4 regions of the Kitasatospora dryopteridis genome follow, and region 3 is predicted to be linked to each of the others. Evidence: riboswitches for the same ligand, from Rfam matches in the RefSeq annotation. Region 3 holds a riboswitch; each other region holds the start of a gene.
What was found. A riboswitch is a leader RNA that binds a small molecule or an ion and turns the genes downstream of it on or off. The one in region 3 is predicted to bind cyclic di-AMP.
Positions count from the first base shown of each region.

Region 1: it holds a riboswitch for cyclic di-AMP, as region 3 does, so the genes downstream of both, ACQ614_RS07825 (transglycosylase family protein) here and ACQ614_RS19845 (M23 family metallopeptidase) in region 3, are expected to answer to the same signal.
Region 2: it holds a riboswitch for cyclic di-AMP, as region 3 does, so the genes downstream of both, ACQ614_RS28705 (family 16 glycosylhydrolase) here and ACQ614_RS19845 (M23 family metallopeptidase) in region 3, are expected to answer to the same signal.
Region 4: it holds a riboswitch for cyclic di-AMP, as region 3 does, so the genes downstream of both, ACQ614_RS21425 (transglycosylase family protein) here and ACQ614_RS19845 (M23 family metallopeptidase) in region 3, are expected to answer to the same signal.

Region 1 covers NZ_CP192749.1:1,714,573-1,720,227, reverse strand. Annotated here, with positions in the region: gene ACQ614_RS07840 (glycoside hydrolase family 13 protein) at 1-599, shown strand, start outside; gene ACQ614_RS07835 (LacI family DNA-binding transcriptional regulator) at 601-1,644, shown strand; gene ACQ614_RS07830 (hypothetical protein) at 1,827-2,030, opposite strand; gene ACQ614_RS07825 (transglycosylase family protein) at 2,223-3,407, opposite strand; cyclic di-AMP (ydaO/yuaA leader) riboswitch at 3,413-3,611, opposite strand; gene ACQ614_RS07820 (hypothetical protein) at 3,874-5,655, shown strand, end outside.
Region 2 covers NZ_CP192749.1:6,370,237-6,375,891, reverse strand. Annotated here, with positions in the region: gene pucL (factor-independent urate hydroxylase) at 29-949, shown strand; gene ACQ614_RS28710 (8-oxoguanine deaminase) at 1,146-2,528, shown strand; cyclic di-AMP (ydaO/yuaA leader) riboswitch at 2,785-2,960, shown strand; gene ACQ614_RS28705 (family 16 glycosylhydrolase) at 2,964-4,271, shown strand; gene ACQ614_RS28700 (allophanate hydrolase-related protein) at 4,317-4,703, opposite strand; gene aceB (malate synthase A) at 4,844-5,655, opposite strand, start outside.
Region 3 covers NZ_CP192749.1:4,342,605-4,348,259, reverse strand. Annotated here, with positions in the region: gene ACQ614_RS19865 (hypothetical protein) at 1-38, shown strand, start outside; gene ACQ614_RS19860 (sensor domain-containing protein) at 112-822, opposite strand; gene ACQ614_RS19855 (GNAT family N-acetyltransferase) at 921-1,517, opposite strand; gene ACQ614_RS19850 (hypothetical protein) at 1,598-2,485, shown strand; gene ACQ614_RS19845 (M23 family metallopeptidase) at 2,545-3,315, opposite strand; cyclic di-AMP (ydaO/yuaA leader) riboswitch at 3,326-3,486, opposite strand; gene ACQ614_RS19840 (YiaA/YiaB family inner membrane protein) at 3,710-4,000, shown strand; gene ACQ614_RS19835 (tautomerase family protein) at 4,015-4,227, opposite strand; gene ACQ614_RS19830 (alpha/beta fold hydrolase) at 4,372-5,208, shown strand; gene ACQ614_RS19825 (TetR/AcrR family transcriptional regulator) at 5,208-5,655, shown strand, end outside.
Region 4 covers NZ_CP192749.1:4,698,164-4,703,818, forward strand. Annotated here, with positions in the region: gene ACQ614_RS21410 (MazG family protein) at 1-916, shown strand, start outside; gene ACQ614_RS21415 (SDR family NAD(P)-dependent oxidoreductase) at 874-1,302, opposite strand; gene ACQ614_RS21420 (cytochrome P450 family protein) at 1,530-2,813, shown strand; cyclic di-AMP (ydaO/yuaA leader) riboswitch at 3,007-3,195, shown strand; gene ACQ614_RS21425 (transglycosylase family protein) at 3,200-4,039, shown strand; gene eno (phosphopyruvate hydratase) at 4,244-5,530, shown strand; gene ACQ614_RS21435 (FtsB family cell division protein) at 5,629-5,655, shown strand, end outside.

The DNA of each region.
Region 1 (5,655 bases), 2.6 Mb from region 3:
CCGGCGACCGCGAGCTCGGCCTGCGCCGCGCCCGCGCCGCCAGCCTGCTGATGCTGGCGCTGCCCGGCTCCGCCTACGTCTACCAGGGCGAGGAGCTCGGCCTGCCGGACGTCACCGACCTGCCGGACGAGGTCCGCCAGGACCCGTCCTTCTTCCGGGCCTCCGGCCAGGACGGCTTCCGCGACGGCTGCCGGGTGCCGATCCCGTGGTCCGGCACCGAGGCCCCGTACGGCTTCGGCCCCAACGCCGGCGGCCCGAGCTGGCTGCCGCAGCCCGCCGAGTGGGCCGGGCTGAGCGTCGAGGTCCAGACCGGCGACCCGACCTCCACCCTGGAGCTCTACCGCTCCGCGCTGGCCGTCCGCCGCGCGCACCCCGCGCTCGGCGCCGGCACCGAGGTGACCTGGCTGGAGGCGCCCGAGGGCGTGCTGGCCTTCCGCCGGGACAGCGCGCAGGGCTCCTTCGTCTGCACCTCCAACACCACCGGTGCGCCGGTCCGGATCCCGGCTCCCGGACGTATCCTGCTGTCCTCCGCGGACACCGAGGCCGCGGACGGCGAGATTCTGCTGGCAGCGGACAGCACCGTATGGTGGGCGGTCTGAGATGGTTGCAATAGGCTCTGGGATCGTGACTACGGCGCGACTCTCGGACATCGCGGCGCAGGCGGGGGTCAGTGAAGCCACCGTCAGCCGCGTACTCAACGGCAAGGCGGGCGTCTCCGCGACCACCCGCCAGACCGTACTGGCCGCCCTCGACGTACTCGGGTACGAGAGGCCCACCCGGCTGCGGCAGCGCAGCGCGGGTCTGATCGGTCTGATCATCCCGGAGCTCAACAACCCGATCTTCCCGGCGCTCGCGCAGGTGATCGAGCAGGTGCTCAGCCGGCACGGCTACACGCCGGTCCTGTGCACCCAGACCCCCGGTGGCTCCACCGAGGACGAACTCGTGGAGCTGCTGGTGGAGCGGGGGGTGGCCGGCATCGTCTTCGTTTCCGGTCTGCACGCCGACACCACGGCCGACCACGAGCGGTACAACAAGCTGATCGGCCGCCAGGTGCCGTTCGTGATGATCAACGGCTACAGCGAGCGGATCGCCGCGCCGTTCATCTCGCCGGACGACCGGGCGGCGATGTGGATGGCCGTCCAGCACCTGGTCGAGCTCGGCCACACGAAGATCGGCCTCGCGATCGGGCAGCGGCGCTTCGTGCCGGTGCTCCGGAAGGTCGAGGGCTTCCGGGCGGCCGTGCAGGAACTCCTCGGGCTGACCGAGGAGGAGGCCGACGGCTGGGTCCACCACACGCTGTTCAGCGTGGAGGGCGGGCACGCCGCGGCCGGTGTGCTGCTCGACAAGGGCTGCACCGCGATCGTCTGCGGCAGCGACATGATGGCGCTCGGCGCGATCCGCGCGGCCCGGCAGCGCGGACTGTCCGTGCCGCAGGACGTCTCGGTGGTCGGGTTCGACGACTCGCCGCTGATAGCGTTCACCGAGCCGCCGCTGACCACCATCCGCCAGCCGGTGGAGGCCATGGCCACCGCCGCCGTCGACGCCCTCCTCGAGGAGGTCGGCGGAAACCCCGCGCAGCGCGCGGAGTTCATGTTCCAGCCGGAGCTCGTGATGCGCGGCTCCACCGGCGCCAGCGTGCGCTGACCCCCCGTCGAGCCCCACCGGGCAGCGGCACACCCGTACGGCCCCGGAGAGCCCTCTCTCCGGGGCCGCAGCCGTCTCTGGGGGGCCTTGTGGCAGCCACTGGGGCGCGGGCAGCCACCAGGGGCGCTGGGAGGTGCCCTCAGTGCCCCTGGTGGCTGCCTCCGGGGCCGTCAGGCGATCCCTCAGCCCTCTTCGACGGTGCGGTGCGGGCGGGCGGTGCGTTCGGCGTCGGCGGCGTCGCCGGTGCGGGCCTCGGTGCGCCGGCTGCGGGCCAGGTAGTCGCGGACGACGAGCTCGACCGCGTCCTGCGGGTTGCCCGCTCCGGCGGCCAGCATGACCTCGATCGCCAGATCGGCGTCCAGTGTGACGGTGACCTTCGCTGCCATGGCGGCTCCTCAACTCCGGGGGAGCGTCAGCCTATCCGGGCGGGAAAGCGGGAAGAGGCGGGCAGGCCGAAGCCCCGGAGCGGCGGAAGGCTGCTCCGGGGCATCGGTCGGGAGAGGGGCGCCCGGGCCGTGGGACCCGGTTACGGCTTCGGGCGCCTGGCCCCGGCGTACGGGACGCCGGGGCGGGGTGGATCAGACCCGGCCGGCGAAGTCCGGCGCCCAGTTGGCGATGGTCTGGACGCGCACACCGGCGCGCGGGTTGGCCGCCTCGACGTACTTGCCGTCGCCGATGTACATGGCGACGTGGTGCACGCCCGAGTTGGCGCCGTTGTTGGACCAGAACAGCAGGTCGCCCGGCTGCAGGTTGTCCAGCGAGACGCGGGTCGAGTAGTCGGCCTGGTCGGCGGCGACGCGCGGGACGGAGATGCCCGCGGCGCGCAGCGCGGCCTGGGTGAGGCCGGAGCAGTCCCAGCCGCCGTTGCCGGTGCCGCCGTAGATGTAGGCCTGGCCCACCTTGGAGAGCGCGAAGTTGACCGCGGCGGCCTTGGAGCCGGTGGCGGCCTTCGCGGCCGTGGTGGTGGTGCTCGCCTTGACCGCGGTGGCCGGGGCAGCCTGCGCCTTGGCCGGGGCGGCCTGGGCGGCCTGGGCGGTGGCGGCGGTGCCGAGCGACAGCTTCTGGCCCGGGTAGATGGAGTGCGGACCCTGCTTCAGGACCGACTTGTTGAGCTCGTAGAGCTTCTGCCAGCCGCCCTGGACGTGGTTGCGCTCGGCGATGGTCGACAGCCAGTCGCCGGCCCGGACGGTGTAGGTGCCGCCGTGGTTCCAGCGGTTCTGCTGCCAGGACTTCTTGCCCTGCCAGGCCTTGCCGTCCTGGGAGGTGCCGGCGGAGGCGGTGGAGCCGCTGCTCGCGGTGGTGGAGCCGGTGCTCGGCGCGGCCGGCTTGGCGGCCGTGCTGCTGCCGGTCGAGGCGGTGGTGGTGGAGGACGAGCCGCCGGGGTTGATCTCCGGGGCCGGGCCGCCCTTGGTCAGACCGGCCTTGACCGAGCAGACGGGCCAGGCGCCGGGGCCCTGGACGGCCAGGACCTTCTCGGCGATGGCGATCTGCTGGTCCTTGGTGGCGAGGTCGGCGCGGGCGGCGTAGGCGCCGCCACCGAAGGAGGACCAGGTGCTGTTGGTGAACTGGAGGCCACCGTAGAAGCCGTTGCCGGTGTTGATGTGCCAGTTGCCGGTGCTCTCGCACTGGGCGACCTTGTCCCAGGTGGCGACCGTGGCGGCGGAGGCGGTGCCGGCGGCGAGGGACGGGATCGACAGACCGATGCCGACGACGCCGGTGGTGGCGAGAATGCGGCGGCCGCGCTTGGAGTTGATGGACAGCATGAAGGAGCGTTCCTCTCCCACGCCTGCGAGGTGAGCTGTCGGATTCGGGCTGGAGTTGCCCGGCCGCCCGCGCGGAGGCAGCGGTCTTTCCGCTGTTTCCGCGCGCGCGGCTTCACCCCAAGCCGAGGAACGGCGCATGGCCGTTCCCGGGCGACTTACCTGGTTCCCCCGCCCCTGCCGAAGTGCGTTTCGCATTGCCAGTCGGACCGCCGGCAGGACTCGGCGTTCGGGCCAACTGGGTCCGTGTGACCACGAACGTGGGAGGACATTAGACAGAGTTAAGTTCAAACCGCAAACATGTGTGATGCCGATCACAGTCGATCTTGAATGAATTCATGATCGATTCTTCGGTGTGATTGTGATCGACTTCGGCCGCTTTTGCGCAAAACTCTTGGGCTGAAACGGGCTTGTTTATGCTTCAGGCGTCGGGCCCGGGCAGGGCCCCGGGGGGAGGGGTGGGCCGATCATGGAGCACGGTGACGGGATGCCCGAGGGGGCGCCGCGGCGGGTGGGCTCGCACCGCCGCCCCGGGCGCCGCCGACTGCTCGGCTGGATCGCCGCACCGGTCGCCGCCGCGGCGGTCGGCGGCGGGGAGTTGGCCCGCCGGGCGCTCGCCGCCCCGTCCGCCCCGCCGCCGGCCTCCGCGGCACCCTCCGCGGGCCCTGCAGGGGCTTCTGCCGGGCACACGCATGCCGCCCCGGCCCCGGCCGAGCCCTCGCCCTCCCCGGTCGATCTGACGGGCCGCCGCTGGTCGGACGCGGCCGGCTGGGGCGGCGCCGTACCCGGCCCGAAGAGCGCCGTGCGGATCTCCGACCGGGTGCTGCTGGACGCGGATGCCGCGGTCGGCTCGCTGCTCGTGGAGCCGGGGGGCTCGCTGGTCTTCGCCCCCGGGCGCAGCGTCGCGCTGGCCTCGGCGGGCAGTGTCGAGGTGCGCGGCACCCTGGTGCTGGCTCCCGCGGACGGCTCCGTGCATGCCCTGAGATTTCCCTCTGCGGACGAACGGTCCTTCCGGGGCGGCGGCATGACGATGGTGGAGGGGGACACCGGCCTCTGGGTCACCGGCTCCGGCTACCTGCGACTGGACGGCGCCGCCAAGACCGCGTGGGTGCGCGCCGCGGCCGCGCTGAAGGCCGGCGCCACCGAGCTGCAGCTGGCCGAGCCGCCGACCGGCTGGCAGCCCGGCGACGAGCTCGCCGTCACCCCGACCGGACCCCCCGACGAGGGCGACTTCTCCACCCGGTACGATCTGTGCACGATCAGACGGATCGACGGCCGCACCGTCACGCTGACCGCACCCCTGGCGCACGCCCACCCGCGCGTCGCGGTCGGCGGCGGCGTCACCGCGGGCGCCGAGGTGCTCAACCTGACCCGCAGCGTGCGGATCGAGGGCACCCCCCGCGGTCGTACCCACGTCCACCTGACCAGCTCCCGGCGGGCCGACGTCCGGCACGCCGCCCTCCGCTGGGTCGGCCCCCGCAAGGCGGGCAAGGAGACCTGGAACGGCACCCCGGTCACCGAGCCGGTCCTCGGCCGGTACGGGCTGCACTTCCACATGCTCGGCGACGCCTCCCGCGGCACCGCCGTCGAGGGCGTCGTCGTCCGCGACGCCGGCAGCCACGCCTTCGTCCCGCACGCCAGCCACGGCATCACCTTCCGCAGCTGCATCAGCCACGACACCTGGGAGGACGCCTACTGGTGGGACGGGCCGACGGACACCCGCACCCCGCAGGAGCCGTCCGACGACATCGCCTACGAGTCCTGCGTGGCCTCCCGCACCGTGTACGAGCCCGCCCCGCGCGGCTACCGGCTCACCGGCTTCTCGCTCGGGGCGGGCACCGGCGGCACCGCCCGCGACTGCGTGGCGGTCGGCGTCCAGGGCGCCGCCGGCGCCTCCGGCTACGAGTGGCCGGAGACCAGCGAGGGCGTCTGGACCTTCGAACGCTGCCTCGCCCACAACAACCTGCAGAACGGGATCTTCGTCTGGCTGAACGCCCGCCACCACCACACCGTCGACCGCTTCGTGGCCTACCACAACGGCGGCTGGGGCATCGAGCACGGCGCCTACCTCAACGACTTCGACTACACCTCCGGCGTGCTGTACGGCAACGCCGCCGGGGGAGTGGCCGTGCACGCCCTCGGCCGCGACAAGGGCACCGTCTTCGACGGCATGCTCATCGACGCCGCGGGACAGTCCGACTACGCCGTCGCCACCGCCAAGCACCAGCTCGCCGGAACGACGGTGACGATC
Region 2 (5,655 bases), 2.0 Mb from region 3:
ACCGACCTGGAAGCTTAGGAGCCATGCCATGGCCCATGTGCTCGGTCAGAACCAGTACGGCAAGGCGGAGAACCGCATCGTGCGGGTCTACCGCGACTCCACCCGGCACGAGATCAAGGACCTGAACGTCTCGGTCTCCCTGCAGGGCGAGTTCGAGGACGTCCACCTCACCGGCTCCAACGCCAACTGCCTCCCCACCGACACCACCAAGAACACCGTCTACGCCTTCGCCAAGGAGTACGGCATCGAGTCGGCGGAGGCCTTCGGCATAACGCTGGCCCGCCACTTCGTCGACAACACCGAGCGCGGCGTGGTGCACAGCGCCCGCATCCGGATCGAGGAGTACACCTGGGACCGCATCCGGACCCCGGACAGCTCCGCCCGCTTCATCGGCTCCGAGGAGGTCGGCCACTCCTTCGTCCGCAACGGCCAGGAGGTACGCACCTCCGAGATCGTCTACGACGGCGAGTCCGTCCAGGTGATCTCCGGCCTCAAGGACCTGGTCGTGATGAACACGACCAACTCGGAGTTCTGGGGCTACATCAAGGACAAGTACACCACCCTCCAGGAGGCCTACGACCGGATCCTGGCCACCCAGGTGACGGCCCGTTGGAAGTACGGCTACACCGGTCGCGACAACGAGCCCCAGCCGAACTGGAACCGCTCGTACAACCACGTGAAGCGCCACATGCTGGAGGCCTTCGCCGAGACGTACTCCTACTCGCTGCAGCAGACCCTGCACGCGATGGGCACCCGGGTGCTCAACAACCGCGCCGAGGTGGACGAGGTCCGCCTGGAGCTCCCCAACAAGCACCACTTCCTCGTCGACCTGGAGCCCTTCGGCCTCAAGAACGAGAACGAGGTGTACTACGCCGCCGACCGGATGTACGGCCTGATCGAGGGCACCGTGCACCGCGAGGGCGTCGTCCCGGTCATCCCCGTCGCCTGACGGCCGGGCCGGCGCACCCGCCCACGGGCCGGACGGCCGCCGCGGGGCACCTGTGCCTCCCCGCGGCGCCCGCACCCCGTCCGGCCCGGCCCGCCCGGCCCGCCCCGTCCGGCGGCCCGGGCGCACCACCCGCCGCACCACCCGCCGCTCCGCCCGCGGCGCCCCCTCAGCCCTCGCCCCCATAGGAGTTCACACCATGGCAGTCCAGCCCCCACCCGCCGACCAGCGGATCGTGATCGAGAACGTCGCCGTCGCGACGGTGGACGCGAACGACACCGAGTACGCCCGCGGCCACGTGGTGATCCTCGGCAACCGGATCGAGTCGGTGGGCGACGGCCCGGCCCCGCAGTGGCTGGACAACGTGGTGCGCCGGATCAACGGCGAGGGGCACCTGGTCACCCCCGGCCTGGTCAACACCCACCACCACTTCTACCAGTGGATCACCCGCGGCCTCGCCCAGGACAACATCCTCTTCGACTGGCTGGTCGCCCTCTACCCGACCTGGGCCCGGATCGACGACAAGCTGGTGCACGCGGCCACCCAGGGATCGGCCGCCGCCCTGCTCAAGTCCGGCTGCACCACCGCCTCCGACCACCACTACGTCTTCCCGCAGGGCGGCGGCGACATCCTCGGCGCCTCCATCGAGGGCGTGCAGGAGCTCGGCCTGCGCTTCACCGCGCTGCGCGGCTCCATGGACCGCAGCAAGAAGGACGGCGGCCTGCCGCCGGACCACGCGGTGGAGAGGACCGAGGACATCCTGATCGCCTCCGAGGCCGCCGTCGACACCTGGCACGACGCCTCCTTCGGCTCGATGCTGCACGTGGCACTCGCGCCCTGCTCCCCCTTCTCGGTCTCCACCGAACTCCTCAAGGAGTCCGCCGTGCTGGCGCGGCGCAAGGGCGTCCGGCTGCACACCCACGGCTCGGAGACGGCCGAGGAGGAGCAGTTCTGCAAGGAGCTGTTCGGCATGGGCCCGACCGACTACTTCGAGTCCACCGGCTGGCTCGGCGAGGACGTGTGGATGGCGCACTGCGTCCACATGAACGACTCCGACATCGCCAAGTTCGCCGAGACCGGCACCGGTGTCGCTCACTGCCCGTCCTCCAACGCCCGCCTGGCGGCCGGCATCGCCCGCGTCCCGGACATGCTGAAGGCCGGCGTGCCGGTCGGCCTGGGCGTGGACGGCACCGCCTCCAACGAGTCCGGCGAGCTCGGCACCGAGCTGCGCAACGCCCTGCTGATCAACCGCCTGCACGGCCGGCCGGACGCCCTGACCGCCCGTCAGTCGCTGCGCCTGGGCACCATGGGCGGCGCCCGGGTGCTCGGCCGGCAGAACGAGATCGGCTCGATCGAGCCCGGCAAGCTCGCCGACCTGGCCCTGTGGAAGATCGACGGCATCATGCACTCCTCGATCGCCGACCCGGTGGCCGCGCTCACCCTGGGCGCCCTGCCGCCGCTCGCCGTGCTCTTCGTCAACGGCAACGCGGTCGTCGAGAAGGGCGTGCTGACCACCGTCGACGAGGACCGGATCGCGCTGGCCTGCGCCCGCGCCGCGAAGGAGCTCGCCTCCCGCGTCTGATCCCAGGACTCCGGGCCGCGCCAGGGACGGTGCGCCACCCGGACTCCGCGGCCCCGGCCGGCCCGCAGCGGGCCGGGGCCGGCCGGAGCACGGCCCCCGGACCCACGGCGAGGGTCCGGGGGCTGCGGCGTGCCCGGATGTGATGGACCTGACACTGGCTGTCCGGCGCCTTGCCCTCCGGGAAGACACTGCTAACCTGCTCGGACGCCCGCGCCATGCGGGCCCCGTCCCGGGACCGCCGAGTCCCGTCCGCCCGGTGACGGCAATGCGAGATGCGACACGGACGGGAGCGGGGGAACCAGGTAAGTCGCCCTGGCCCCGCTTGCATGCTCGCGGACGGCCAGGGCTCGGGGTGAAGCCGCCCTCCGGCGGCCGGGCCACCTGACGGCCCGAATCCGACAGCTCACCTCGCAGGCGTCGTCGAGGAACAACTCCATGCCTGTTTCCGCCATCGCCCTCAAGGTGGGCGCGGTCGCCGGGCTCGGCCTGCTGGCCGTCCCCTTCCTGGGCAGCGCCGAGGCCGCCAACGTGCCCGAGGTGACCCAGGACCGGCTCGCGCCGGTCGCCATCGCCGCGGACACCGCGGCAGCCGCCTCCCTGTCCGTCCACTCCTCCGCCTGCTTCACCGCCCGGAGAATCGGCGTCGCCGTCCGCGACGCCGCCGGCAACAAGCTGGACTTCCCCGGTACCGCCCGCAACGTGCAGATCTGCCCCGACGGGGTCACCGTCACCACCGCCGCCCGCACCCTGCCGGCCGGCGTCTACACCGCCTTCGGCACCTGGCAGGACGGCAACCGGCGCTGGCACAACCTCCCGGTGCAGACGCTGGACGTCCGCAGCACCGGCACCCCGGCGCCGGCCCCGAGCCCGACCACGGCCCCGGTCGCGCCGAGCACCTCCCCCACGGCGAGCGCCACCTCGGCGCCCGCCACGCCGTCCGCGGCCCCGACCACGTCGGCCCCCAGCTTCACCGCCTCCCCGTCGGCGAGCTCCTCCCCCACCTCGACGGCCGGCGCGCCGACCTGGTCGGACGACTTCGACGGCGTGAACGTGCCGCTCGGCAGCTGGAAGGGCTGCTCCAACGGCTCGTCCATCACCGCCAGCCACTGCACCGGGCTGCCGGCCGCGGTGGACAGCAAGTGGTGGGCCTACCCGGACGGCTGGAAGGACACCAGCAAGAACGGCACCTACGCCCCGTCGAAGACGATGTCCATCGCCAACGGCCAGATGAACCTCCACCTCAACCGGGACGCCTCCGGCACCTGGGTCTCCGCGCCGGTGCCCAAGCTCCCGTCCGCCGGCGGTGACGGCGTCCAGTACGGGCGCTTCGAGGTGACCTGGAAGGCCACCTCGGCCGCCGGCTACAAGATGGCGTGGCTGCTCTGGCCGGACGACGGCATCTGGCCGCAGCACGGCGAGATCGACTTCCCCGAGGGCGACCTGAACGGCAAGATCGGTGCGTTCATGCACCGCGCCGACGCCACCTCGGGCAGCGACCAGGACGCCTTCTCCACCGGCGTCCCGACGGCCGGCGCGTGGCACACCTCGGCGGTCGACTGGCAGAAGGACGGCGTGACCTTCTACCTGGACGGCAAGGTGATCGGGCGCTCCACCGCGCGCATCCCCGGCAACGCGATGCACTGGGTGCTGCAGTCCGAGACGGCCCTCGGCGGCACCGTGCCCGCCGTGGGCTCCTCGGCGGACATCGCCATCGACTCGGTCAAGTTCTGGAAGGCCGGCTGACCTTCCTCGTCCGCCTGACCGGCGCCCTCCCCCCGGGGGCGCCGGTCAGGCGGTGCGGCCGAGCGTGGCGAGGTAGCCCCGCCAGCCGCCGTGGCCGGTGATCTCCCGGTGCACCCCGCGCTCGAGTTCGCCTCGGCGCAGCACCATGGACAGGCACGGGGTGCCGTCCTCCAGGGCGATCACGCCGAGCTCCAACTCCGGCGGCTCGCCGGGCAGGACGGTGTCGCGCAGGTGCTCCAGCGGGACGTCGTACAGCTCGCCCTCGATCGCCGAGCCGCTGCCGGGGTCGGGCAGCAGCCCGGGGCAGACGTCCCGGACGGAGAAGAAGCGGTGGCCGGGCGCGGTGCGCACCGGGCCGACCAGGTACTCGGCGACCAGCGGGTGGAACGGTCCGCCGGTCATGGCCTGGCCGTTGAAGAAGATGAGCGCCATGGGGAAGTGCCTCCGAAAACAGGCGTTCCGTACGGCTCCCGGTGCCGGGGCGGCGGGAGCCGTACGGAACGGTGAAATGTGGCGGGCGAGTTCGACGACCTGGAGGGGCGGCGGGACACCCGCGGGCGGATAGGTTGGGGTCAGTCGAGCAGGGGCAGCGCGGGCAGGGTGAGGAAGTCGACGAACTCCTCGGCCAGGGCGACCTGTTCGAAGAGCCTGGCGGCCTCGGCCCAGCGGCCCGCGGCGTAGGCGTCCGCGCCGAGTTCGGTGCGGAGCTCGGCGAGCTCCTCGGCCACGAGCCGGCGGACGAGCTCCGCGGTGGCCTTCTCACCGGTGTCGGAGAGCACGACGCCGTTGTTGATCCACTGCCAGATCTGCGAGCGGGAGATCTCGGCGGTGGCGGCGTCCTCCATCATGTTGAAGATGGCGACGGCGCCGAGGCCGCGCAGCCAGGCCTCGATGTAGCGGACGCCGACCTGGACGGCGTTGTGCAGGCCCGCACGGGTGCAGTGGCCGCCGGCGCCGGCGATGTCGAGCAGCTGGTCGGGGGTGACGGGCTCGGCGGGCGGCGGCGCGTCCTTCTGGTGCGGGCGGTCGCCGAGCACGGCGTCGAAGCTGGCGCGGGCCACCGGGACGAGGTCCGGGTGGGCGACCCAGGAGCCGTCGAAGCCGCCGGCCGCCTCGCGGTCCTTGTCGGCCTTGACCTTCTCGAAGGCGGCCGCGTTGACCTCCGGGTCCCTGCGGGAGGGGATGAACGCGGCCATGCCGCCGATCGCGTGGGCGCCGCGGCGGTGGCAGGTCTGCACCAGCAGGCGGGTGTAGGCGGCCATGAACGGCGAGGCCATGGTGACGCTGTTGCGGTCCGGCAGGATGTAGTGCTCGCCGGCGTCGCGGAAGTTCTTGACGATGGAGAAGAGGTAGTCCCAGCGGCCCGCGTTGAGGCCGGCCGCGT
Region 3 (5,655 bases):
AGGTGCAGCAGTCGCCGGAGACACCTGCAGCGCCCTGAGACCGTACGGCCGGGCCACGGCGGGCGGTGCCCCGGCGGCCGGCGTAGGCCGGGCCGGGGGCCGCCCGGCTGCTCAGCGGGCACCCAGCAGGCCGCGGGCGGCGAGGCGGTTGACCCCGGTGAGGCCGCGGATCATCAGCGGGGTGAGCAGCACCAGGGCGATGCCGATCGCCGAGACGCCGGCGATCTGCGCGGGCGAGGTGATGTAGTACTCGTGGTGGCGGCCGGCGTCGGTGGTGAAGTCGAACACCCGGTACCCGGGCCAGTCGGTGTAGCGGGCGAAGACCCAGTGGTAGAGCGGGTAGAGGGCGACGACCCAGCCGGTCACCAGGAAGGTGACGGTGAGGGCGAAGCTCAGCACCGCCCAGGGGAACATCACCACCTGGTGCAGTACTCCCCGCCAGCCGGCGCCGTCGGCGAGGCGCGCGGTGACGGCGCCCCAGAATCCGGCCCGGGCGGGCCGCACCGGCGCGGGCGCCGCGATGTCGGCGCCGAGCAGGGTGCGGGCGCGGTACCGCTCCAGTGCGCCGAAGCCGCGGGCCGCGGACAGCAGCAGGGCCAGCACGGGCAGGCCGAGCGCGGTGACCGCCAGGCCGAGACCGGCCGAGAAGAGCGTCACGGCGACGGTGAACGCGGCGATCGCGATCGGCAGGCCCGTGAGGACGTAGCCGACCTCCCGGTAGGTGGTGCCGGAGAACGGCGCCCGGAAGAAGCCGGGCCGGCGGGCGGCGGGCGTGTCGGCCGGGTGCAGTCCGGTGGTCGAGTACAGCGGTGCGGTGGTCATCGGGGCCCCCTCGGTGCGTCCTGGTGTGCACACCACGGTGCCGGACCGGCCGCTCCGGCGTAATGCAGCCCGCTGCCGGATCCGGGGTGGGGCTGGCCCTACCCCCGTCCTGCGGCGGGCTGCACCCACTCGTCCTCCAGCAGGGAGAACAGCAGGGAGTCGTGCCAGGTGTCGCGCAGGTGGAGGTCGTGCCGGATGCGGCCCTCCAGTTGGAAGCCGGCCCGGGCGAGCACCCGGGCGGAGGCGGTGTTGGCCGGGTCGACGCGGGCGGCGAGCCTGTGCAGGCCGAGGGTGCCGAAGCCGAACCCGCAGAGCATGGCGGTGATCTCGCCGGCGTAGCCGTTGCCCCAGGTGTCGCGGCGCAGCACGTAGCCGATGGTGGCGGCGCGCTGCCCTTCGAGGCCGAGGACGGCGTTGCCGATCGGCAGCGCCTCCGGGCCGTCCTCACGGAGCGTCACGGCGAGGCGGTAGACGGTCCGCGGGTCCTTCTCGGCCTCTTCGAGGTAGAGCTCGATCTGGTCGGCGCACTCCTCCTCGTCGCGCGGTTCGAAGGGCAGGTAGCGGGCGGTCTCCGGGTCACCGAAGATCGCGTGCAGGGCCGCGGTGTCGTCCGGGGTGAGCCGGAACTCGCGGATCGCCAGGCGCGGTCCGGTCAGCCGGACCTGTCGCACCGTCCGGACCTGTTCGGGTGTCATGGCGGCCGACCCTACCCCGCCGCCCCGCGACGGGCCCGCCGTGCCGCACGCCGGTCGCCGCACCGGCTACGGTACGGGGCGTGGACGACGAAGACCTGCAGCTCATCCCCCGTACCTGCGCCGAGGAGCTGCTCGCCTGGGCGGATGCCGAGGGCCGCGCACCCGTCCCGGAGGAGGCCCTCCGGGAAGTGCTGACGCTGCTGGAACTGGGCGGCGCCCCGATGCACGACGGCCGGCCCGAGCTGGGCTCGGCCGTGCTGGAGCAGCTGCTGCACGAACGGCTCCACCTGTACGTGCAGCCGGCCGGCGACCCGGCGGTCTACGGGGAGGCGGTGCGGCTGCTGATCGACCGTCAGCGGGCGGCACGGCGGCTGAACGCGAAGCGGCAGGAGCGCCTGCACGCCGAGGCGGAGTGGCAGGGCGAGCTGCTGGGGACGCTGCTGCGGCGGCCGCAGCTGCTGACCTGGCCGCGGCTGTACACGCTGCTGCTGCGCGCCGACGGCGTGGACACCGGGGATGCGGCGGCGGTGCGGGCCTGGCTGGACGCCTTCCGCGCGCTGGAGCCGGACGGCCGGACGGCCGCGTACGAGGCCCTGGTGGAGACCGGTGCGCTGGACGCGATGACCGGTGCGGACGCCGCACTGGGCTGGGGCGAGGCGCACCTGCTGTCGATCGGCATGGCCACCGACGGGGCACGGCGGCTGCTGGAGTACGGGCTGATGCAGCGCAGCTACCGCAACCTGGCGGCGCTGACCGCGATGGGCGAGCCGATGCCGTTCGAGCTGCGGGGCGAGTTCGAGGACTTCGAGCAGGTCGTGGCGGACGTCGCGCTGTGGCTCTGCGGCGAGTGGACGGTGCCCGGGCTGCCGACCCTGCTGGTCGCGGAGTACCCGGACCTGGCCCCCGAGCCGGGCACCGAGGAACTGGAGGCGTACGCGGCGGCCCGGCAGACGCACGACGAGGAGTGAGCGAAGCCGGGGGCACGCGGGGGCACCTGAAGAATCAACCGCCCGCGTGCGTTCGGACCCTAGGGCTGGACGCCGTGGGAGCGGAGCCAGCCCAGCGGGTCGACGGGGGCTCCGCCGCCGGGGCGGACCTCCAGGTGGAGGCGGGGCGAGGTGACGCTGCCGGTGGCGCCGACCGCGCCGAGGACGGTGCCGCGCTCGACCGGGCCGTCGATGGTGGCGAGCCGGGCGAGGTGGCAGTACCAGATCTCGGTGCCGTCGGGCAGGGTCTGGACGATGCGGTAGCCGTACGAGCCGGCCCAGCCGGCCGAGGTGACGGTGCCCGGGCCGACCGCGGTGACCGGGGTGCCGGTGGCGGCCTCGAAGTCGAGGCCGGTGTGCAGGTGGGCCCAGTGCGAGCCGGACGGGCCGTACTGGGTGCCCAGGGTGTAGCCGGTGGTCGGCAGGGCGAGGGCGGTGGCCTCCACGGCGGCCTGCGCGGCGCGGCGGGCCTCGGCCTCCTGGGCGGCGGCGAGGCGGGCGGCCTCGTCGGCGGCGGTGCGGTGGTCGGCCTGCTGCTGGATGCGGGCGGCGAGGGCGAGGCCCGGGTCGGCGTCGGGTGCCTCGTCGGGGACGGAGACGGCGGGCTCGGCAGCGGCGGCCGGGCCGGCGGCGGCCGCGGTGAGGCCGGCGGCGCCGAAGGTGGCGGCCATGGTCGCGGTCACGCCGAGCAGCGGGCTGCCGCCCCTGGTCTGTCGGGGCAGCCGGTGGCGGGCCTGTTCGGCCTGCTCCCAGGGGTGGTCGAGGAGCTGGGTGGCTGCGGCGGTGGGGTCCGCCGAGTGCGTCGACGCCACGGGGCGCACTCCTTTCCTTCCCTCTCGCCGACCGGGTTAGCTGACGGGTTCGGAGCAGGAAGGTCTCCTACGGCTGGGCCACCGGCCCGGCCGATTCACCCCAAGGAAGGTGGTTCCCCGGCTCCCGGGCCCACCGGCGAAGGCAGACGCGGGATTGAGCGACACGCGCACGGTGCCGTGTCGGTACGGCGTTGCCGACCGCGCTGCGTTATCAAACGTTAATGCTATGCCCGCCCTGATTCCAAGCGCCTGAGCCAGTGGATTCGTCGGGACTACGGGCACGATGGGCGATTTGCCATGGATTGTCAGTTGGGTGGTGACTCAGGGTGATAAGCCATCGAAGCTGAGTATCCGTACTCATGCCGGCCTGCCGGCGCTCCGGGACGCTGCAGGCATGAGCGCACCCATGCAGCCCCGCACCACGGCCGCCTACTACGTGCAGGCCGTCCTGTCCTTCGCCCTCGCCACGGCCGCCCTCGCGATCGGGATCGCCTGCCTTCCGGTGGACGCCTGGGTGCGGGCCTTCCTGGCGGTCGCCCTGCTCTACGTCATCACCTCGGCGTTCACCCTGGCCAAGGTGGTCCGCGACCGCCAGGACGCGGGCGAGCTCGTCTCCCGGGTCGACCAGGCCAGGCTGGACAAGCTGCTGGCGGAGCACGACCCGTTCCGGGCGGACGGTCTCTGAGCCGCCCGCCCCGGTCAGCTGCCGGAGGCGGCGGCGCGGGCCCGCTTGGCGGCGAAGGTCTCGCCGCCGGCCGACCAGTTCTCGGCCGGGAGCTCCTCGATGGCGACCCAGATGTTCGACGGGTCCACCCCGGTGATCCGGGCGTACGTCGCGGTGAGCTCCCGGGCGATCTCCGCCCGCTGCTCCTCGGTACGGCCGGCCAGCTGCTTGACGTTGATGAAGGGCATGGCGCCTCGCTCTCTCGGTTCCCGCGGTCCGGCGGCACGCTACCGCAGGGCGGGGCCACACTTGACGGCTAAGGCTATTAGCCGTAGCTTTTTGGCTACAGGCAATCAGCCAGGCATTCAGCCACCAGGCCGAGGAGGCCCGCCGTGAACGACACCCGGAGCGCACTGAAGACCCGCCACCTGGACGTCCCGGGCGGCCGGCTGGCCTACGACGACACCGAGCAGGGCAGCGGCGTCCCGGTCGTCCTGCTCCCCGGCATGCTCGACCTGCGCGCCGCCTACCGGCACCTGCACCCGCTGCTGACCGCCGCCGGGCACCGGGTGGTCACCATGGACCTGCGCGGACTCGGGGAGTCCTCGACCGCCTGGGACGACTACTCGCCGACCGCGATCGCCGGCGACGTCCTCGCCCTGCTCGACCACCTCGGCATCCGCCGCGCCGTCCTGGTCGGCAGCTCGTACACCGGCGCCACCGTCGTCCGGGCCGCGGCCGACGCCCCGGAGCGGGTCGCCGGCATCGTCCTGATCGACGCGTTCTTCGAGAACTTCCCGCCCAACCTGCTGCAGAAGGCGATGGTCGGCCTGCTCGGCCCGGCCCTCACCTGGTTCCCCTCGCTGTGGGGCGCGGCGCAGAGGTTCTACTACCCGAACCGGCGCCCGGCCGACTTCGACGCGTACCGCGCCCGGCTGGTCGCCGCACTCAAGCAGCCCGGCCGCCGGCAGGCGGTGCGCGGGTACGTCCGCGGCGACTCCGCACCGACCGGCTGGGGCGCGGACGTCACCTGCCCGGCGCTGGTCGTCATGGGCGGCGCCGACCCGGACTTCCCCGACCCGGCCGCGCTCGCCGAGCGCCAGGCACAGGCCCTCCGGGGCCGTAAGGTGATCATCGAGGGCGGCGGCCACTACCCGATGGCCGGGTACCCGCAGGCCACCGCCGACGCCCTGCTGCCCTTCCTGGACGAAGTGAACGAGGTCGCCTGATGCCCAGGGCCGGACTGAACCCCGCCGCCGTCGTCGACCACGCGGTCGGACTCCTCGACGAGCAGGGCCCGGAGGCGCTGACCCTGGCCGCCGTGGCCGGCCGCGCCGGCGTCGCCACCCCCTCGCTCTACAAGCACGTCACCGGCGGACTCGCCGAACTGCGCCGCCTGGTGGCCGTCCGGGTCACCGACGAACTGACCGAACGGCTCTCCCGCGCGGTGCTCGGCCGCGGCGGGGACGAGGCCCTCGCCGCCCTGGTCGACGCCTACGTCGACTACGCGGTGCGCCACCCGAACCGCTACGCGGCGCTCCCGCAGGCCCCGCAGGACGATCCGGAGCTCACCGCGGCCGCCGGCCGGCTGGTCGAGGTGATCCTCGCGGTGCTGCAGGGCTACGGCCTGGCCGGATCGGAGCTGATCCACGCCACCAGGACGGTCCGCGCGACCG
Region 4 (5,655 bases), 360 kb from region 3:
GGCCCTGCGCTCGGCCGGCCGGGTGCTGGCCGCCGACCCGGCGCACCCGCAGCTGCCCGCCGTCCGGCAGGCCGGGGTGGAGGTGGAGATCGTCGAGCGGACGTCCGCGCCGGCACTGGCCCGCCTGCTGGCCGGGGCCGCGCCCGTGCTCTGGCTGGGCAGCCCGGACGGCGACCCGGGCCTGACCGACGCGCTCGCCCGGCTGGCGGTCGAGGAGGCCGGCTCGGTGCCGGAGATCGAGCTGCTGCCGGGCTCGTACGACCTGCCGGGGGCGCGGCTGCTCGACCTGGCCTCGGTGATGGACCGGCTCCGCTCGCCCGGCGGCTGCCCGTGGGACGCCGAGCAGACCCACGAGTCGCTGGTGAAGTACCTGGTCGAGGAGGCGTACGAGCTCGTCGAGGCGATCGAGGAGGGCGACCGCGAGACGCTGCGCGAGGAGCTCGGGGACGTGCTGCTGCAGGTCTTCTTCCACTCCCGGATCGCCGAGGAGCACCCCGAGGACCCGTTCTCCGTGGACGACGTGGCCGGCGACATCGTGGAGAAGCTGATGTACCGGCACCCGCACGTCTTCGGCGACGTCGAGGCGACCGGCTCCGACCAGGTCGAGGCCAACTGGGAGCAGCTGAAGGCCGCGGAGAAGCAGCGCGAGTCGGTGCTCGACGGCGTGCCGTCGGGCCTGCCCGCACTGGCGTACGCGGCCAAGCTGGTGTCGAGGGTGCGCCGGGCCGGCTTCACGGCGGTGCCGGACGCGCCGTACGAGCTGCCCGGCGAGCTGACCGCGGAGAGCGCCGGCGAGCTGCTGCTGGCCGTGGCGCAGCGGGCGTACGACGCCGGGGTGGACGTCGATGCGGCGCTGCGCGGTGCCGCGCGCCGCTACCGGACGGCCGTGCGGACGGCCGAGGGGCTGTCGGACTGACGCTGCGGGGGCACGACCTCGCTGATCGCCTCGCCGACCAGGGCGAGCAGCTCGGCGAGCGGGGCGAGGCTGTCGGGCAGGTCGGCGAAGGAGACGATCCGCTCGCCGTGCGGGCCGGCGACCGCGAAGAGGTCGATCGGGCCGAGGTGCTTGGTGGCGGTCTCCACCAGGGCGGCGATGTCGCTCGGCTGGTGGGCGTCGCCGCTGACGCCGACCACCGGGCAGCCCGGGCGGTCGAGCTCGGTGGCCAGGTCCTCCGCCACGCCGGGGCGCAGGTCGGCGACGAGCATGCCCGCGGCCCCTGCGGCGGCGAAGCGGCGGGCGAGGTCCGCCCCCTCGCCCCCGCTGAGTACGGCGATGACCACCACTGCCCCGGCTACTCGCACGGCCTGCTCCTCTCTGAGCACGCTTCCCCGTGGACGGCACCGCACGGCCGCCCGTCATCGGTTATCGGAGGATCGTAGGCACCCCGCGACCCTCCGCAACAGGGATTACCCCCCAGGTGACCAGACTCACGCCCGTCCGGGCGGACGGTCCGGGGCGTGTCCCACGGGTGCACGGCGGACGGTGCCTGGCGTCGGGCGGGCCGCCGTCCAGCGGATACCGTCGGGGCATGCCGGAGACGTCCCGAACCGACCAGCCCGAACTCTTCACCTGGGAGTTCGCCGCCGACCCGTACCCCGCCTACGCCTGGCTGCGCGAGCACGCGCCGGTGCACCGCACCACGCTGCCCAGCGGAGTGGAGGCCTGGCTGGTGACCCGGTACGCGGACGCCCGGCAGGCCCTCGCGGACAGCAGGCTGTCGAAGAACCCGGTGCACCACAGCGAGCAGGCGCACCGCTCCGGCCGGGTCGGCATCCCGGGTGAGCGGCAGGCCGACCTGATGACGCACCTGCTGAACATCGACCCGCCGGACCACACCCGGCTGCGCCGGCTGGTGTCCAAGGCGTTCACCCCGCGGCGGGTCGCGGAGTTCGAGCCGCGGGTGCAGCAGCTCACCGACCGGCTGATCGACTCCTTCGCCGGGCGCGGCACCGCCGACCTGATCCACGAGTTCGCCTTCCCGCTGCCGATCTACGCGATCTGCGACCTGCTGGGCGTGCCGCCCGAGGACCAGGACGACTTCCGGGACTGGGCCGGAATGATGATCCGACACCACGGAGGGCAGCGCGGCGGCGTCGGCCGGGCCGTGAAGCGGATGCGCGGCTACCTAGCGGAGCTGATCCACCGCAAGCGGGCCGACCCCGGCGACGACCTGATCTCCGGGCTGATCAGGGCCAGCGACCACGGCGAGCACCTGACCGAGAACGAGGCCGCGGCGATGGCCTTCATCCTGCTGTTCGCCGGCTTCGAGACCACCGTCAACCTGATCGGCAACGGCCTGTACGCGCTGCTGCGCAACCCCGGCCAGCGGGCGCTGCTCCAGGAGTCGCTGGCCCGCGGCGAGAGCGGCCTGCTGGAGACCGGGATCGAGGAGCTGCTCCGCTACGACGGGCCGGTGGAGCTGGCCACCTGGCGGTTCGCGACCCGGCCGCTGGCGATCGGCGGGGTGGAGATCCCGGTCGGCGACCCGGTGCTGGTCGTGCTGGCGGCGGCCGACCGCGACCCGGCCAGGTTCGCCGACGAGAACACCCTGGACCTCGCCCGCACCGACAACCCGCACCTGGGCTTCGGCCACGGCATCCACTACTGCATCGGTGCGCCGTTGGCCCGGCTGGAGGGCCGGGCGGCGCTGGCGACGCTGCTGACCAGGCTGCCCGACCTCGCGCTGGCCGCCGACCCGGCCGACCTGCGCTGGCGCGGCGGCCTCATCATGCGGGGGCTGCGCGAGCTGCCGGTCGCCTTCACCCCGAAGGCGGACGTTCCACCGCCGCCCGGGCGGGACGACACCGCCTGACGGTGTGTCGTGTCGCCGCCGGGAGACCGGGACTGAACACTCATCAATCAGGACAAACCAGTATCGTTCGTGGGCGATAATCAGTTCGCCGTAATTCTTGCGTGATATGAGCGATATGAGCTTGTGATCGGTCGTCGGCTCTGCCTACTCTCCGGATCAGTCCGCAGCAGCGGACCCCGGCTGCGGAAACGCCGAATCCTGTCCGCCGCATCCCGGGCCTGACGACCGAAGACGAAGGACAGGGGCGGGGGAACCACGTTCGTCGCCGTCCCCACGGCTAGGGGTGAAGCCGCGTCAGCAGGACCCCTCCTGCGGCCGCGGCCGGGCCAAGCCTCCCGGTCCGAACCCGACAGCTCACCTCGCAGGCGTTCGGAGAGGGACAACCCATGCTCTTCACCGGACCTGGCCGCCACCGCCGCAGGACCTCCGCCGAGAAGGCGGTCGCCGTCGCGGGTGTCGCCGGTGTCGGCCTCGCCATGCCGCTGCTCACCGCGGCGGGCGCGCATGCCGCCCCCGTCTCGATCTGGGACAAGGTCGCCCAGTGCGAGAGCGGCGGGAACTGGAAGATCAACACCGGCAACGGCTACTACGGCGGGCTGCAGTTCAGCGCACGCACCTGGAAGGGGTTCGGCGGCGCCCGGTACGCGCCGCTCGCCCACCAGGCGAGCAAGAGCCAGCAGATCGCCGTCGCCGAGAAGGTGCTGGCCTCCCAGGGGCCCAATGCGTGGCCGGTCTGTTCCAAACGCGCCGGCCTGACCCGCGCCTCCGCCTCGAGTACCGGGGCGGCCGGCACCGCCCAGTCCGGCACCGCCCAGTCCGGTAGCGGGCAGTCCGGCAGCGGGCAGCGCTCGGGCTCGCCGCGGTTCCCCGGCCACGGCGGGTGGGACGCGTCCGGCGGCGTGTACTGGTACCAGAAGGACGACCGCTGGTACTGGACGGCGCACCGCGAGATCTACGAGCGGTACCTGCCGCCGACCCCGGCCGGGCCGGCCGGCGGCGACGACGGGGACGCCGCGGCGGAGGACTCCGGGCGGACGCTCCAGGCCGTCCCCGTCCCCGCGGTCGGCCGCGCGACGTACACCGTGCAGCCCGGCGACACGCTCTCCGGCATCGCCGCCGACCGCGGCCAGGCCGGCGGCTGGGAGCAGCTGTACGCGAACAACAGGGAGGTCGTCGGCGCCGACCCCGACCTGATCCTGCCCGGCCAGCAGCTGCAGCTGGACTGACGGACCGGCACTGTACGAACGGCCCGTCCGCCCGCGGGGCGGCACCCGGGGGCGGACGGCCGGTTTTGTGGTCCTTCAGGTGAACTACCGGCGAGTAGCCAGGTCACACGGTGAGACAGGGCCATGCGCGGCGTGGCCCCGTGGGCCCGTGCGGTTAGGCTCTGGTCGTAACGACCCTCATCCGCTTCCGCTAGGAGATGCCTCGTGCCGTCCATTGATGTCGTCGTAGCCCGCGAAATCCTCGACTCCCGCGGTAACCCCACGGTCGAGGTCGAGGTCGGCCTCGACGACGGCAGCACCGGTCGTGCCGCTGTCCCGTCCGGTGCCTCCACCGGTGCCTTCGAGGCCCTGGAGCTTCGCGACGGCGACAAGAACCGCTACTTCGGCAAGGGCGTGGAGAAGGCCGTCCTCGCCGTCATCGAGCAGATCGGCCCGGAGCTGGTCGGCTACGACGCCACCGAGCAGCGCCTGATCGACCAGGCCATGCTCGACCTGGACGCCACCCCCGACAAGTCCTCGCTCGGCGCCAACGCCATCCTCGGCGTCTCCCTCGCCGTGGCGCACGCCGCCTCCGAGGCCAGCGACCTGCCGCTGTTCCGCTACCTGGGCGGCCCCAACGCGCACGTCCTGCCGGTGCCGATGATGAACATCCTCAACGGCGGCTCGCACGCGGACTCCAACGTCGACATCCAGGAGTTCATGATCGCCCCGATCGGCGCGGAGTCCTTCTCCGAGGCCGTCCGCTGGGGCGTCGAGGTCTACCACACCCTCAAGGGCGTGCTGAAGGAGCGCGGCCTGTCCACCGGCCTCGGCGACGAGGGCGGCTTCGCGCCGAACCTGGACTCCAACCGCGAGGCCCTCGACCTGATCGTCGAGGCCATCAAGAAGGCCGGTTACACCCCGGGCAAGGACGTCGCGCTCGCCCTGGACGTCGCGTCCTCCGAGTTCCACAACGACGGCGCCTACACCTTCGAGGGCAAGGCGATCTCCTCCGCCGAGCTCATCGACTACTACGCCGAGCTGGTCGCCGCGTACCCGCTGGTCTCCATCGAGGACCCGCTGGACGAGTCGGACTGGGACGGCTGGAAGGCCATGACCGACAAGCTGGGCGACAAGGTCCAGCTGGTCGGCGACGACCTGTTCGTCACCAACCCGGAGCGCCTGCGCCGCGGCATCGAGACCGGCACCGCCAACGCGCTGCTGGTGAAGGTCAACCAGATCGGCTCGCTCACCGAGACCCTGGACGCCGTCGAGCTGGCCCAGCGCAACGGCTACCGCTGCATGATGTCGCACCGCTCCGGCGAGACCGAGGACGTCACCATCGCCGACCTCGCCGTCGCCACCAACTGCGGCCAGATCAAGACCGGCGCCCCGGCCCGCTCCGAGCGCGTCGCCAAGTACAACCAGCTGCTGCGCATCGAGGAGATCCTCGACGACGCCGCCGAGTACGCGGGCCGCGGCGCGTTCCCGCGGTTCAAGTTCGAAGGCTGACACCCCGCGGCTGACACACGGCCGCTGGACCGGTGCCCCGGCAACCACCCCGTAGGGTGGGGGCCGGGGCACCGGCGTGAGCAGGAGGGGTACGAGCGATGTGGAAGATCCCGGGACTGGCGGGG